Regions from separate parts of the Mesorhizobium kamtschaticum genome, predicted to be linked through region 2. Evidence: riboswitches for the same ligand, from Rfam matches in the RefSeq annotation. Region 2 holds a riboswitch; the other holds the start of a gene.
The links. A riboswitch is a leader RNA that binds a small molecule or an ion and turns the genes downstream of it on or off. The one in region 2 is predicted to bind glycine.
Positions count from the first base shown of each region.

Region 1: another riboswitch for glycine. It lies ahead of AC0V7N_RS36250 (D-amino acid dehydrogenase); the one in region 2 lies ahead of gcvT (glycine cleavage system aminomethyltransferase GcvT).

Region 1 covers NZ_JBWBWI020000002.1:113,301-120,672, reverse strand. Annotated here, with positions in the region: gene AC0V7N_RS36270 (GH25 family lysozyme) at 1-960, opposite strand, end outside; gene AC0V7N_RS36265 (GH25 family lysozyme) at 999-1,964, opposite strand; gene AC0V7N_RS36260 (hypothetical protein) at 2,397-2,585, opposite strand; gene AC0V7N_RS36255 (ectoine synthase) at 2,949-3,110, opposite strand; glycine riboswitch at 3,340-3,429, shown strand; gene AC0V7N_RS36250 (D-amino acid dehydrogenase) at 3,568-4,806, shown strand; gene AC0V7N_RS36245 (heme-binding protein) at 4,843-5,274, shown strand; gene AC0V7N_RS36240 (M24 family metallopeptidase) at 5,464-6,633, shown strand; gene AC0V7N_RS36235 (glycine C-acetyltransferase) at 6,678-7,372, opposite strand, start outside.
Region 2 covers NZ_CM149691.1:4,528,588-4,535,959, forward strand. Annotated here, with positions in the region: gene AC0V7N_RS22420 (GGDEF domain-containing protein) at 1-1,133, shown strand, start outside; partial or broken gene gcvP (aminomethyl-transferring glycine dehydrogenase) at 1,140-3,951, opposite strand; gene gcvH (glycine cleavage system protein GcvH) at 3,969-4,337, opposite strand; gene gcvT (glycine cleavage system aminomethyltransferase GcvT) at 4,343-5,443, opposite strand; glycine riboswitch at 5,593-5,679, opposite strand; gene AC0V7N_RS22440 (hypothetical protein) at 5,877-6,878, shown strand; gene AC0V7N_RS22445 (GntR family transcriptional regulator) at 6,897-7,372, opposite strand, start outside.

The DNA.
Region 1 (7,372 bases), on a different replicon from region 2:
TTCGGGGTTCTTTCCGCCGAAGAAGTTCCGAGTATTGATCAGAGTTGTGACGTCCCGCAATGTGGGCGCGTACTGGGTCATGTCTAGGGCGATGTTCCCGCCCGGATCCTGCGGTACGAGATCGGCACTAGCACCGTGCCAGGTTTCCACGGCTCGGAAAAGATTCGTGAAAAACACGGTGCCGCTACGATCTTTGAGCTCCCAGGCTTCGATACCGCGCGGAGCGGCCGCCGCGATCCACGCGGCGCTGCCCGGTGCGAAATCCTCTTCGTGACCGGCGCCGTCCTCGAACACGCTGCCGGAATAGCACGAACCTAGTAGCGCTATACTGGCCTGCGTGTATTGCGATACGTCCTGGAGAAGCCCGCGCAATTCGGCCAGTGAGAAGCGGTGGTCGTAGTCGAGGTCGCGATCATCGGTTATCTCGGCCAGCGCCAAGGCGCCGGTGCCCCCGCTGGTCCGCGGCTGCCATCCGTGCCCGTCAAAAATGAACATGAACCTGATCTTTTGGCCAGCGGCAGCTGCCGATTCGAACTTTGGGATATAGTATTCCGTGAAAATCTTCCTGATCCGATCAGCTGTGGCGTCGCCGTTGTTCAGGACGATGGCCTCGTCGAAGCCCTGTCCCGAAATAAACTTGAGGATGGCCGGCTTGTCAGCCTTGATGCCCTTCACCTCGTCTTCGTCGACCTGGCCTTTGCGATAGTCCCACACCGAGACCACGAAGGCGTAGCTCCTGATAGCCTTATCTGGCAGGTCGATTGCCGCCATCGACTCCTTCACCAGCCAATTGACCTTCCTCCCAGTGTCATCTTGCCGGATGTATGGAAATTCATCGAAGTATTTGCACCAGTCAGCGTCGGCCACCGATACAGGGTGGTTCTCGCAATCATACGCCGCTGAGGCGTCATCGACAAACGCGCCCAAAAGCAGCGCTACAAGCAAGGCGATCTTGCGCATCTGTCCCCCTGAGCTAGACGAACATGTTTGCCGGCGCCTCAAACTGGGGCAATGCCGAACGTTTTGCGGAAGTCGGCCTCCGTGCCATAAAACACCGATGCGTCAACCGTCTTCTTGTAGTCCGGCACCCTTGCGGAAGCGGTATACTGCCAGAGCGCCGCCGGCTTCGACGCATCCGGGAGCACCGGCTTCTCTTGGATCTTGCGCCGAGGGTTATAGTCGAAGACCCAGAGCGGGTAGTCAGCAAAGTTCTTGAAGCGGTCCAGGGGCAGCGTCTGATCGCTGAACCAGCTCTTTCCCGTATAGAGAATGGGCGTTCTTCCCAAACGGCTCTTCAAGGTCTCGAGGCACTCCAGCGCGACTTCCTGGATATGATCCGCACCCTTGCCGGCCCAGTGGTCCGTCTTTCCCGTGCTCTTGTAGACGTCCCACTCGAGGTCGACACCGGGGGCCATGTCCTCAGGGCCGAGACCGTGGGGGTCGGCTTTTTCGAGGCATTGAATAAACCAATCCGCCTGCTGCTTGCCCTTGGCACCGTAAGCCAGGAAATGATATGGACCGCGATAGACTTTGGCATCTCCCGTCAGGCTGCCGCAGCGTTTCCAAAAATCCGGGAATCTTTTATCCCTGATGTCGTGCCGCTGGCTTGTCTTCATTTGCACGAAACGAACTTGCTGGCTACGCAACTCGTTGAAGGAGAAATTCGGATCCGTGTAGTGACTGATGTCGATGCCGAACATCATGTCTGCGGGCCGAGGTGTTTTTGGATCGGTCACGCACTCATTCCGGGCGTTGACCTTGCAGTCATACAGGGCGTCGTCAGGGAAACTGAATTTCGCTGGGATCGCGAGCGTCCCACCGTTGGCAGGATTTGCCGCATCCCAAGGTTTGACGAGGTATTCGTTGAATATCTCACTTCTGGTCAAATCGTCAGTCGGCAGCTGGCCCGCCAAGGTCTTCTTTGCCAGCGAATTGTTTGTTCCGACATAGATTGCCGAAGCCAAGGTGGATAACAAAACAGAGCGGCGATTCAGTCTAACGGCACACATTTCCTCATCCCCCGAATGTAAATGGAACCTGCGGGTAGACTGAACTATCTGATCCGCTTTGCATACGGGCCTTATTCCCCAAGAAGGTCGTCCGCGCCGGGCCGGGTGTGAGAAAGCGGTTCCGGGCAGGACAGGAACCAACTGAAAAGGCTAGCGATTTGGCTGCGAATATAGGGGACGATAAAAGCTCATCACATGTCGTATTCACGAAAATGTGACCAATGCAGAGCCTTCGGAGGCGATCAAGTTGCTGCCCCCCAATTGCCAACCTCAAGCATCGCCGCCCGAAAGACAAGTTGCAGCTGCCTTTCGGCGCGACTGGCCATTTTAAAATCGTATGACTGATCGGCAAAATGTTTGGGGGTTACGTTGAATTCCAGTCCTTTTCTAGCTGGTCAACATGAAGCTGGAAAGGAAGGCTGGCGACTTCACAGAGCCTGGCGTGAGACCGGGCTTGTTGCGGGAGCCGTCATGCCTTTGGTCACCTTGTCGCAAAAAGAGCTGCATCGTCTTGAAGCCATCCAGAAGATCCGTGACCGGCGGCTGAGCGTCGTCCAGGCGGCGGAGCTTCTTCATCTCAGCCGCAGGCGTGCTTATAGAAATTCCCACATCAGCTCCCCTTGCGTACATACGTCGCTTGCAGCGCTGCCACGCCGTGCGAAGGTCCTCCGAAACGCCAGCCATGGGAGGTAGATAGAATCCACGCGTCGTCGTACTTTGCCTGGTTTGCGGATGTGCTCGCGCAGGGGAAGCCATGGCCTCTAGCATGACGAGCACGGCGGAGAGGCGAAGAGCCAGGCTAACGCCAACGGTCTCGGCACACAGCTGGTGAGCATCATGCTTGTCGAGCACGTAAATGATGCCCGGTCGCACGACAGGGACCGCATCCGCCCGGAGATCCTCGATAGAAAGCCCGTTCCTGAGATGCATTAGACCGCCTCATGTCGACACCTCAAGGTGGTTCCGACAGTGCATCTTGAGTCGGGCGCCCGAATGGATCGAGGTGATATGGAAGGAGAAGCCCATCCCATCGTTCTTGAGGAGCAACCGCACGCTTTCCAAGCTGGTCGTCTTGACCCGCCGGCCTGTCGGTTTCTTCATTGAAATCCCTGACGATCATGATTTACCTCTTACGCTGCCGTGTTTGGACTGGCTCGACAATCACCGCCGCCGGGGCGTCCACACCGCTGGAGGGGGCCACTCTGAGGCGCTTCTTGAAATTGGGCGCTCATATCAATCAAAAACACCGGAAAAATGGTAGGTACATTTCAGCGCGGATGTCGAAATGGCGGACAATGGTATGGCCTATGATCGTATAGTTGTAGCGTTCAAAGGCTGGACGGGAGAGATCGGCAACTGCCGACGCCGACGGAGCAACCCCCCAAGGAAACTCTCAGGCAAAAGTGACCGCACCGCCGAACGATCTGGAGAGAGACGCTTCGAGCGTCCACCGAAGGGGAAAGCCGGCAAGTCCGGTTAAGCTCTCAGGTACCCGAGACAGATTTGGGGATTCGCCGCGGGCCAGTCTCGCACCCCATTGTACTGTTCGGAGTTCAGAATGCCCAAAATCATTGTAATTGGCGCCGGAATTGCCGGTGTGTCGACGGCCTATGTTTTGTCGGAGCAAGGCTACGACGTCACTGTGGTTGAGCGGCGCCGCTATGCCGCGATGGAAACGTCGTTCGCCAACGGCGGCCAGCTGTCCGCGAGCAATGCCGAAGTCTGGAATCACTGGTCGACCGTCCTCAAGGGCATCAAGTGGATGCTTCGGCGGGATGCACCGCTCCTCATGAACCCTACCCCGTCGTGGCACAAGTACAGCTGGCTGCTGGAATTCGTGTCCCATATTTCGCGATATCGCGAAAACACGATTGAAACGACCCGCCTGGCTATCGCGGCTCGCAAACACCTCTTCGAGATCGCCGACCGTGAAGGGATCGACTTTGATCACGTCCGTCGCGGGATCCTGCATGTTTATTGGGATAAAGCCGGCTTCGATCACGCGTCAAAGGTGAATGAGATGCTGAACGAGGGCGGCCTCGAGCGGCGATCGGTGACGCCCAGCGAAATTGCCGGGATTGAACCTGCCTTGCATGGCAATTTTTATGGAGGGTTTTACACCCCGTCGGATTCGACCGGCGACATCCACAAATATTGCGCGGGTTTGGAGAAGGCCTGCACAAAGCGCGGCGCCCAATTCATCTATGACGCTGCGGTGATCCGGATTGAACGCCGGGATCGCTTTCACCTCGTTTGCACAACTGAAGGCGCCGATCTGACGCTGGTGGCCGATGGCATTGTAGTGTGTGCGGGAACAAATAGCCGCGATATCGCTGCGATGCTCGGGGAGCGCATCAATATTTATCCGGTGAAAGGCTATTCAATTACGGTGGAATTGGAGGGGTCTACGGCAGATTCCTCGGCGCCTTGGGTAAGCATTCTGGACGACCGCGCAAAGATCGTGACCAGCCGCCTCGGCGCAGCGCGCCTGCGCGTGGCAGGTACCGCAGAGTTCAATGGCGTCAATTTCGACATCCGTGAAGATCGCATCAGACCTTTGGTCGACTGGACGCGGATGATGTTCCCGAAAGTGGTAACTGAACACGTTGTGCCGTGGGCAGGGCTGCGACCCATGATGCCGAACATGATGCCTCGGGTCGGTAAAGGCCGGGTTCCGGGTGTCTTCTACAATACGGGACACGGGCATCTAGGGTGGACGCTTTCTGCTGCAACATCGGCCATGCTGGCCACGATTGTGGCTGCCGATCTTCCGATCGATGCTCGTATGGCGGCATAGAAGACGCCAGCTAACAAGCTCAAGGGAAAATCCAATATGACCAAGCTGACATTGGAAGTTGCCAATTCCATCATTAATCGGGCGTGCTCTACAGCAAGCGGGAAGGGTTTTAAGCCCTTGAGCGTTGCGGTCCTGGATGCTGGCGGCCACTTGGTTGCGTTTCAGAAGCAGGACGGGGCTTCAATGCTCCGCTTTGAAATTGCATTCGGCAAGGCTTACGGAGCTTTGGCCGTCGGTTTCGGTTCGCGCTGGCTCGACAAAGCATCAGCCGACCGACCTCACTTTGTAGCCGGCCTGACCGCTATATCAGGCGGCAAGATTGTTCCCGTCCCCGGGGGCGTCCTAGTGCGAGACCAGGCCGGTCGGTTGCTTGGTGCGGTAGGGATTACCGGAGATACATCTGACAATGATGAAGCAGTGGCCGTGGAAGCAATCGAGATAGGCGGTTTGAATGCTCAGGCGGCCTGATTGAGGCTACCCGCCAAAGCGCCTCGCGCTCGTCGGGCGAGAGACGCAAATCTGGCGAGCGATCAGGCACATTTGAAATAGCGTCTGCGCCGTCAGCGCGATTTTGGCATCTTTCGTGCACTGAGCGCCTTTAGGATGGTGGTAGATGCAGCCGCCACGGCCGAAAGTCCGGGCAAACAGGGTTATAGAATGGATCAGGAAGCCTCCTACGGCTTTGCGCCGACTGAGTTCGAAGAGCGTGTCGCCCGGGCTCAGCGGCTAATGGGTCAACATCGCCTCGACGGCTTGTTGCTCACTTCGATGGACAATATCCGGTATTTCATCGGTGTCGATTCCACTTTCTGGGAGAGTTACACCCGACCTTGGTTTGTATTAGTGCCTGCCGCCGGGGCGCCCCTTGCGATCATTCCCGAAATTGGAAGGGCTATCATAGAGACGACGTGGATTGAGGAAATCAGATCCTGGCCTTCGCCTAGGCCCGAGGACGAAGGCACATCTCTCGTTGTTACCGCGATATCCGACCTGCCACGGCGACACGGACGGGTCGGGGCTGAGCTCGGTTTCGAACTGCGATTGGGGATGCCGGTAACCCAATTGAACGCGATCATCGGTGATCTGAAAAGCGTTGAGGTTGTTGACGGCGCGAGCCTCATTTGGCAGCTCCGCATGATCAAGAGCGCGGCCGAGGTCGGCAAAATCCAAAAGGCTGTCGACATCGCGGGCGCCGTATACGCTCAAGTGCCCGGTTTCGTTAACATCGGCGATACTGAACGTACGATCCTTCGGGAATTCCGCGGTCGCCTGAATATGGGCGGCGCCAGCGCTATTCCTACGCTCATCTGCAGAGCCGACGTCGGTGGGCCGTTCGAAATTACTGGCGGGCCAAGGGACCGGCCTATCGCCGATGGTGACCTGCTCTTCATCGACACGGGTACCACCTTCGACGGGTATTTCTGCGATTACGATCGCAACTACCAGGTTGGCAGGGCTACAGATGCCCTGCGGTATGCCCACGAGAAGGTTTGGGGAGCGCACGAGATCGGGCTTCAAGCGGCGACAGCAGGGGTTACCGCCGGATTTGTCTTTGAAGAGATGGCAAAGGCGCTCTCTTCCTGTGGGGCGGACCTCAACAGCAACGGGCGTATGGGGCATGGACTTGGTTTGCGGCTGACCGAACCGCCGTCAATTCGACTGGAAGACAAGACGGTGTTGCAGCCAGGCATGGTGCTCTGCATTGAGCCTGCCTTGGAGTACCAACCTGGTAAAATCGTCCTCCACGAGGAAACAATCGTGGTCACTGAAGGAAAGGCCCAGTTGCTCACAGTTCGGGCGCCGAAGCAGCTAGCTCAGATAGGCTGATGGAGTTCAAGGCTCTCGCCCGAACCTCCAATTTGCGGCCAGTTTTAGAGACCGCGGGTCATAATGATAGAAAGTTCCCTTGCTACCTCCGCAAACGCCTCGACCGCGCGGTCGACGTCAGCGCTGGAATGGGCGGCCGACATCTGCGTGCGGATGCGCGCCTGGCCCTTGGGCACCACCGGGAATGAGAAGCCGATGACATAGATGCCGCGCTTCAGCATGCGCGCCGCCATCTCCTGCGCCAGTGCCGCGTCGCCCAGCATCACCGGGATGATCGGATGATCGGCGCCGGCCAGCGTGAAGCCGAGCTTGCCCATCTGAGACCTGAACCGCGCGGCGTTGTCGTAGAGGCGCCGGCGCAGCGCATCGCCGTTGCGGACCATCTCGAACACCCGGATCGAAGCGCCGGCGATCGCCGGCATCAACGTGTTGGAGAACAGATAGGGCCGCGAGCGCTGGCGCAGCCAGTCAACCACTTGGGCTTTGCCGGAGGTGTAGCCGCCGGAGGCGCCGCCAAGCGCCTTGCCGAGCGTGCCGGTGATGATGTCCACCCTGCCCTCGACGCCGCAATGCTCGGCAGAACCGCGGCCGTTCTTGCCGACGAAGCCGACGGCATGGCTGTCGTCGACCATGACCATGGCGTCGTGTTTCTCGGCCAGATCGCAGACGCCCTTCAGATTGGCGATGATGCCGTCCATCGAAAACACGCCGTCGGTGGCGATCACGCGGAAGCGGCAAT
Region 2 (7,372 bases):
GTACCTGCCTGGCCGTCACCATGTTTGCGATTTGGTTGACCGCGCCGCGGGCGCGTTTCGTGCTGACGGTGGCGTGCGGCATTCTCGTGCTTGTCGCGCATGTGATCCTGTTCTGGCGCTACACCAAGGAGCCTGATCCGCTGCTTTGCCAGATCGCGCTGGCGCTGCTCAGCCTGGGCTTCCTGATCCTCTGCATTTCGGCCATGCAATATCTCGGCGTGCCGGACTACAGGCGTGCGATTGTGCCGACATTTGCCGCCATGGCTGTCTGCGCGGCGGTGACCTTCGTCGGCCTTGACGGTATCGGCTTCGTCGTCACCTACGCGACGGTCACCGTGCTGCTGTCGACGATCGGAGCCATGTTCTGGGTCAATGGCAGTCACGATCGCCGGATCCTGCTGGTGGTTTCGTTCCTGAGCGGTACCTGCGCGGTGTCGTTTGCCCTTTGCGGCGTGGTTCTGATGGCAAAGGGGCAATGGACGCTCGGCGCCGCGCCCGACAATTGGGCCGAACGTCTGAATTCCGTCGTTGCGGTGGCCTGCATGACAGGTCTCGGCGCCTTGACGCTGTCGCTGCACCATCTGCAGGCGCAGATCGAGCTGAAGGCCGAGACGATGACCGATCCATTGACCGGGCTGATGAACCGTCGCGGGTTGACGTCGCACTATGGCGAGCGGCCCTTCGGTCCCTTCATGGCGGTCGTCATGTTCGACCTCGATCACTTCAAGAGGACGAACGACGTCTACGGTCACCCGGTCGGCGACCAGGTTCTGTGCCGCTTCGCAGCCGTCATCAGGAAGTATGCCAGGACAGGCGTCGACGCCTTTCGCCTGGGTGGCGAGGAGTTCGCCATCGTCATGTCGCGGATGACGGAAGAGCGGGCGCATGATCTCGCCAGCAAGATCGGCGTTGCCTTCGGCACCGAAATCGTTACCACACCGCTCGGTCCGTTGCGCAGCACGGTCAGCGGCGGCATCGGCTTTGGCGGCGCCGAAGGCAGCAGCCTCGACGAGGTGCTGGCCGAAGCGGACGCAGCACTCTACGCGGCCAAGCATGCCGGCCGAAATTGCGTCATCAGCCATAAAAGGATGGGCAAGGCCGAACCGGTCAGGCCGGCCTTGCGCTCAGCGTAGAGCGGGCTACTCCGCCGCTCCCAGATAATCAGACAAAGGCGGGCAGGAGCAGACCAGGTTGCGGTCGCCGGCGACATTGTCGATGCGCGACACCGGCGGCCAGTACTTTGCCGCCGTGTCGGCGTCGCCGGCGGGATAGGCCGCTTCCAGGCGCGAATAGGGATGGGTCCACTGGCCGGCCAGCGCCTCGGCGGCGGTGTGCGGTGCGTTGACCAGCGGATTGTCGGTCAGCGGCCATTCGCCCTTCGCCACCTTGGCTGCCTCGCCGGCGATGGCGATCATAGCCTCGCAGAAGCGATCCAGCTCGCGCTTGGGCTCGGACTCGGTCGGCTCGACCATCAGCGTGCCGGCGACCGGAAACGACATGGTCGGCGCGTGGAAGCCGTAGTCGATCAGGCGCTTGGCGATGTCATCGACGCTGATGCCGGCGCTCTCCTTGAGCACGCGGGTGTCGAGGATGCATTCATGCGCGATGCGATCGTGCCGGCCCTTGTAGAGCAGTGGGAAGTGCGGCGCGAGCCGCGTCGCCACGTAGTTGGCCGAGATGATGGCGGTCTCCGTTGCCTGCTTCAGGCCGGCGGCGCCCATCATGCGGATATACATCCAGGTGATCGGCAGGATGGAAGCGCTGCCGAAGGGTGCCGCCGAGACGGCATGCGCCGAGCCTTCGGTGACATGGCCCGGCAGATAGGGTTTTAGATGCGCCTTGACGCCGATCGGGCCGACGCCGGGGCCGCCGCCGCCATGCGGGATGCAGAAGGTCTTGTGCAGGTTCATGTGGCAGAGCATCGGCGCCGATATCGGCGGGGCGGGCCAGGGCGACCAGAGCGTTGAGGTTGGCGCCGTCGAAATAGACCTGGCCGCCATGCTCATGAATGAGGGCGCAGAGGTGGCGCGCGCCTTCTTCGTAGACGCCGTGCGTGGACGGGTAGGTGAACATCAGCGCCGCGAGATTTTTGGAATGCTCGTTGGCCTTGGCCCGCATATCGTCCATGTCGATATTGCCGTCCTCCAGGCAGCGCACGACGACAACGCTCATGCCGGCCATCGCCGCGCTTGCCGGATTGGTGCCATGCGCGGAGGAGGGGATCAGGCAGACGGTGCGATGGCCTTCGCCGCGCGAGCGGTGATAGGCGCGGATGGCGAGCAGGCCGGCATATTCGCCCTGGCTGCCGGCATTGGGCTGCAGGCTGACGGCGTCGAAGCCGGTGATTTCCGACAACCAGCCTTCCAGCTCGCCGATCATGGCACGGTAACCGGCCGAGTGCGCTGATGGCGCGAAGGGATGCAGATTGGCGATGCTTGGCCAACTCACCGGCATCATTTCGGCCGCCGCGTTGAGTTTCATGGTGCAGGACCCGAGCGGGATCATTGAGCGGTCTAGCGCCAGATCCTTGTCGGCCAGCCGGCGCAGCAAGCGCATCATGTCGGTTTCCGACTTGTTCTCGTTGAAGACCGGCTGGGTCAGGAACTCTTTTCCGCGTGGCTTGCCGGGCACCGTGCTGCTGGTTGAAGCCTCAGCCTTGGCGCCGAACAGGGTCGCGATCGCATCGAGATCGGCGTCGGTCGAAGTCTCGTCGAAGCTGATGCCGACATGCTCGGCGTCGATGACGCGCAGCAGCCGGCCGGTCTTTTCGGCGGCGGCGGCGATCTGCGCGGCCTTGCCCTTCGCCTCAACCGTCACCGTGTCGAAACGGTGGGCGCCGAGCACCGAAATGCCTGCCTCCTTGAGGCCGCTCGCCAGGCGGTTGGCCAGCGCGTGGATACGCCCGGCAATCGCCTGCAGCCCGGCGGGTCCGTGCCAGATGGCGTAGGCCGTCGCCATGTTGGCAAGCAGCGCCTGCGCGGTGCAGATGTTGGAGGTCGCCTTGTCGCGGCGGATATGCTGTTCGCGTGTTTGCAAGGCCAGGCGGTAGCCGGGCCGGCCCTTGCTGTCGGTCGACTGGCCGACGAGGCGGCCCGGCATCAACCGCGTCAGCCTGTCGGACACGGCGCAATAGGCGGCATGCGGGCCGCCAAAGCCCATCGGCACGCCAAAGCGCTGCATCGGCCCGACGGCGATGTCGGCGCCGAGCTTTGCCGGCGCATCGGTCAGCGTCAGGCCAAGCGGATCGGCGATGAAGACGACAATGGCGCCGGTGGCGCGAGCCTTGTCGATCGCCGCCTTGTGGTCGCCATAGACGCCAAAGGTGTCGGGCCACGAAACAAGCAGGGCAGCCGTGTTGTCGTCGATCGTCTCGCCGTCGATCTCGATGCCAAGCGGTTCGGCGCGGGTGCGCACGACATCCAGCGTCTGCGGGTGCGGCGTGCCGGCAAGCGCCACCTTGGTACGCTTGTCGCGGTGGTGGCGCAGCGCGATGCCGACTGCTTCAGCCACCGCCGTCGCTTCATCGAGCAGGGAGGCCGATGCCACCGGCAGGCCGGTCAATTCGGTGACCAGGGTCTGGAAATTGAACAGCATTTCCAGTCGGCCCTGGCTGATCTCGGCCTGATAGGGCGTGTAGGCCGTGTACCAGGCCGGATTCTCGAACAAATTGCGCTGGATGACCGGCGGCACATGCACGCCGTGATAGCCAGCGCCGATGAAGCTCTTCAGCACCGTATTTTTCGCCATGGTCGCCGACAATTCGGCCAGCGCTTCGGCTTCGCTCGCCGGCGCGGGCAGGGCCAGCGGCACGTCGAGGCGAATCGACTGCGGTACGGCCTGGCTGATCAGCGTCTCGACGGAGGGAACGCCGATCACGGCAAGCATGGCTCTGACATCGCTGACATCAGGACCGATATGGCGGGCCGAGAAAGGGTAGGGTGCTGCGGTCATGTCAATACGTCCTGTTATCAGCCGATATGGGCTTTGTAGGCGGCTTCATCCATGAGGCCGGCGAGCTGGCTTTCGTCGGCAAGCTTCATCTTCCACAGCCAGCCGGCGCCGGTTGCCGCCGAGTTGACGAGCGACGGGTCGGACGACAGCGTGCCGTTGGCCTCGGTGATCTCGCCATCGACCGGTGCATAGACATCCGAGGCCGCCTTGACGGATTCGACCACGACGGCGGTATCGCCTTTGCTCAGCTTCTTGCCGATCTCGGGCAGCTCGACGAAAACGAGATCGCCGAGCTGTTCCTGCGCATAGTCGGTGATGCCGACAGTGGCGATGCCGCCTTCGACGCGGAGCCATTCGTGATCGGAGGTGAAATAGGTCGTTGCCATCGGGATTATCCTTTGCGGTAGCGATGAGGAGTGAAAGGCAGGGAACTGATATCGACGGGGATTTTCGTGCCGCGTACGTCGGCGAAGACCCGCGTTCCAGGCTTTGCCAGCGCTGCGGCGACATAGCCCATGGCGACTGGATGGCCGGCCGAGGGGCCAAAGCCGCCTGATGTGACATGGCCGGCGGGGTTGCCGTCGGCGTCGAACAGGGCAGCGCCGGCGCGCACCGGCTGGCGGCCCTCCGGCTTCAATCCGACGCGCTTTTGCGCCGGGCCACGCTCGACGGCGGCGCGCAAGGCATCGGCACCGATGAAGGCGCCGGACGCGCGGATGTCCTTGGGGATCGCCCACATCAGCGCGGCTGCGGCCGGGTCGGTCTCCGGCGTGATGTCCTGGCCATGCAGGCAAAGCCCGGCTTCCAGCCGTAGGCTGTCGCGTGCGGCAAGGCCGATCCACAGCACGCGCTCATCCTCGAGTAGCTTGGTGACCAAATCCCGCGCATCCGCCGCCGGCAGGCCGATCTCGAAACCGTCCTCGCCGGTATAGCCCGACCGGCTCATGAACCAGTTTTTCCGCGGCTCGACGCCATGCATGAACAGCAGCGAGCCGGTCTCGATGCCGGCACGGGAGAGGGCTGCCCAGGCCTCGGGTCCCTGGATGGCGAGGAAGACGCGGTCGAGCGGCTCGACCTTCACATCGAAATCAGCGGCCAGCGCGCGCAAATGCTTTTCGTCGGCGACGGCGTTGCCGGCATTGGCGACCACCATGAAGCGTTCGTTGCCGAGGCGGGTGACAATCAGGTCGTCCAGGATGCCGCCTGCCTCATTGAGGAAGAAGGACAGTTTCGACTGCGAGATTTCGAGTGCGCCGGCATCCAAGGGGCAAGCGCGGTTGAGCAATGCAACCGCCTGTGGCCCGCTGACCTCGAACAGCTTCATGTGCGAGATGTCGAACAGGCCCGCATGTTCGCGGGTGTGAAGATGCTCCTTCATGACGCCGGCTGGATAGGTCAGCGGCATCGACCAGCCGGCAAAGGCGCCGAAGCGCGCACCGGCGGCTGTGTGGATATCTTCGAGGGGAAGGTGTCTTGAGTCGTCGCCCGTCATGTCATCTCCAGAGTCGCACGCAATCGGCCGCTGATGGCGACCAGTCCGTGCCCCTCTGTCTGAAGCCTGAGAGACTCGCGCAGCCGGAACTCTGTCAGCGGCGCTTACACCTTCGGCGCGGGGGCAAGCCCCGACTTTCCAGAGTGTCTTTCCCGTCTACGGTTCTTTTGCCTGAGAGATTTCGGGCGATTTCCCCTTCGGCGGCAGCTCTCGCTGCTCTCTCCCGCAAACAGGTAGGACTCGAAACCCTGAGCCCTCGACGCGCCATCCATAGCCCGTCGGCGACACCTTGTCACCTCCCAGCGACATCTAAAGGTGCGTTGATATTCAGGTGATGCCGGCAAGTCTTCGCTAACCACGCCGTTTGCCGGTTTTTCAAGACACTCCTGATATAGCTGGCTGATGTAACGCTTTGGGGCGGACGGGGACGACAATGGGCGAATTGATCATGAGCGCGCCGGTGGCGGGGCTGACATCGAAGAATCGCATTGCCCCGGAAGACGTGGTGATGCTGCGCCGCGACGTGTTCGCCGATGGCGTGGTGACCCGAGGCGAGGCCGAGGCGCTGTTCGCGCTCGACCAGACGGCCAAGGATAAATGCGCGGATTGGGCGCCGTTTTTCGTCGAGGCAGTGACCGACTACATCGTCCATCAGGAAAGGCCTTCGGGCTACATCTCGCAGGACAATGCCGACTGGCTGGTCCGCACCATCTCGCGCGACGGCATGGTCGACAGCCGCACCGAGCTCGAATTGCTGGTCCATGTGCTGGAAGAAGCGAGATCGTCGCCGGGCAAGCTTTGCGTCTATGCGCTGGAGCAGGTCGCCCATGCCGTCATCGACGGCAAGGGGCCGCTGATGCTGGGTGGCGCGCTGGTGCCCGGGCTGATTGCCAAGGCGGAGGTCGAACTGCTGCGCCGTATCCTCCACGCCCATGGCGGCGACGGCAACATAGCGATCACACGGGGCGAGGCCGAGGTGCTGTTCAGGATCAATGAACAGACTGCCCAGGCCAAGAACGATCCGTCCTGGAACGATCTGTTCGTCAAGGCGATCGCCAATTTCGTCATGTGCTCGGCCGGCTATGAAGCGCCGACCCGCGATGTGGCGCTGCGCCAGGAGAGCTTCCTCGAACACGCCGATCCGGAAATCGGCGGCTTCTTCAGCCGCATGGTCTCAGGCGGCCTTGCCGGCATCATCGAGGCCTACCGGTCCCCGGATGATATCGAGGCCGAGTGGGAAGCCAAGAACAGGGCGGCCGAGGCGCTGGCCCGCCGTGCCGAAACGATCGATGCCGGCGAAGCCAGATGGCTGGTCGGACATATCGGCGTGGACAGGCCTCTCTACGAAAACGAACGCGCGCTGCTGACGCTCATCAAGCACGCTTCGCCGGAGATTCATCCGGCGCTGAGGCCGCTGCTCGACAAGGTCGCCTGACAAACACCGGGTTGCGGATCAGGCCTGGTCGGCGTCGATGTAGATCCGCGCAAGCCCTTCCCTGACGGTCGACATGGCATCGGCGAGACTAATGCCGATGTGGTCACGCATCAGCCTGGCGGCCCCGTCGGCATCGCGGGCGACCATGGCGCGGGCGATGTCGCTGTGTTCGGTGTAGGTCGTCGACAGTCGCCGGTGCTTCTCCACTTCAATCTTGCGCACAAAATGAATGCGGACGTTGATGCCTTCAAGCATGCGCGCCAGTTCGGAATTGCCCGACAGCCTGGCGATGCGGATGTGGAATTCCTCGTCCTTGGCTGTCAGTTCGGCGCTGGAAAACGAGTCCGCGCGCGCCATGGTGATTGTCCACCAGTCGACGAGCGCGGCGAGATCCTCATCTGTCGCTCGCTGGATTGCCAGCCTGACGGAGCGCTCCTCGAGCACGGTCCGCACGTCGGAAAGATCGACGACCTCCTCGACATCGAAGCCGCGGC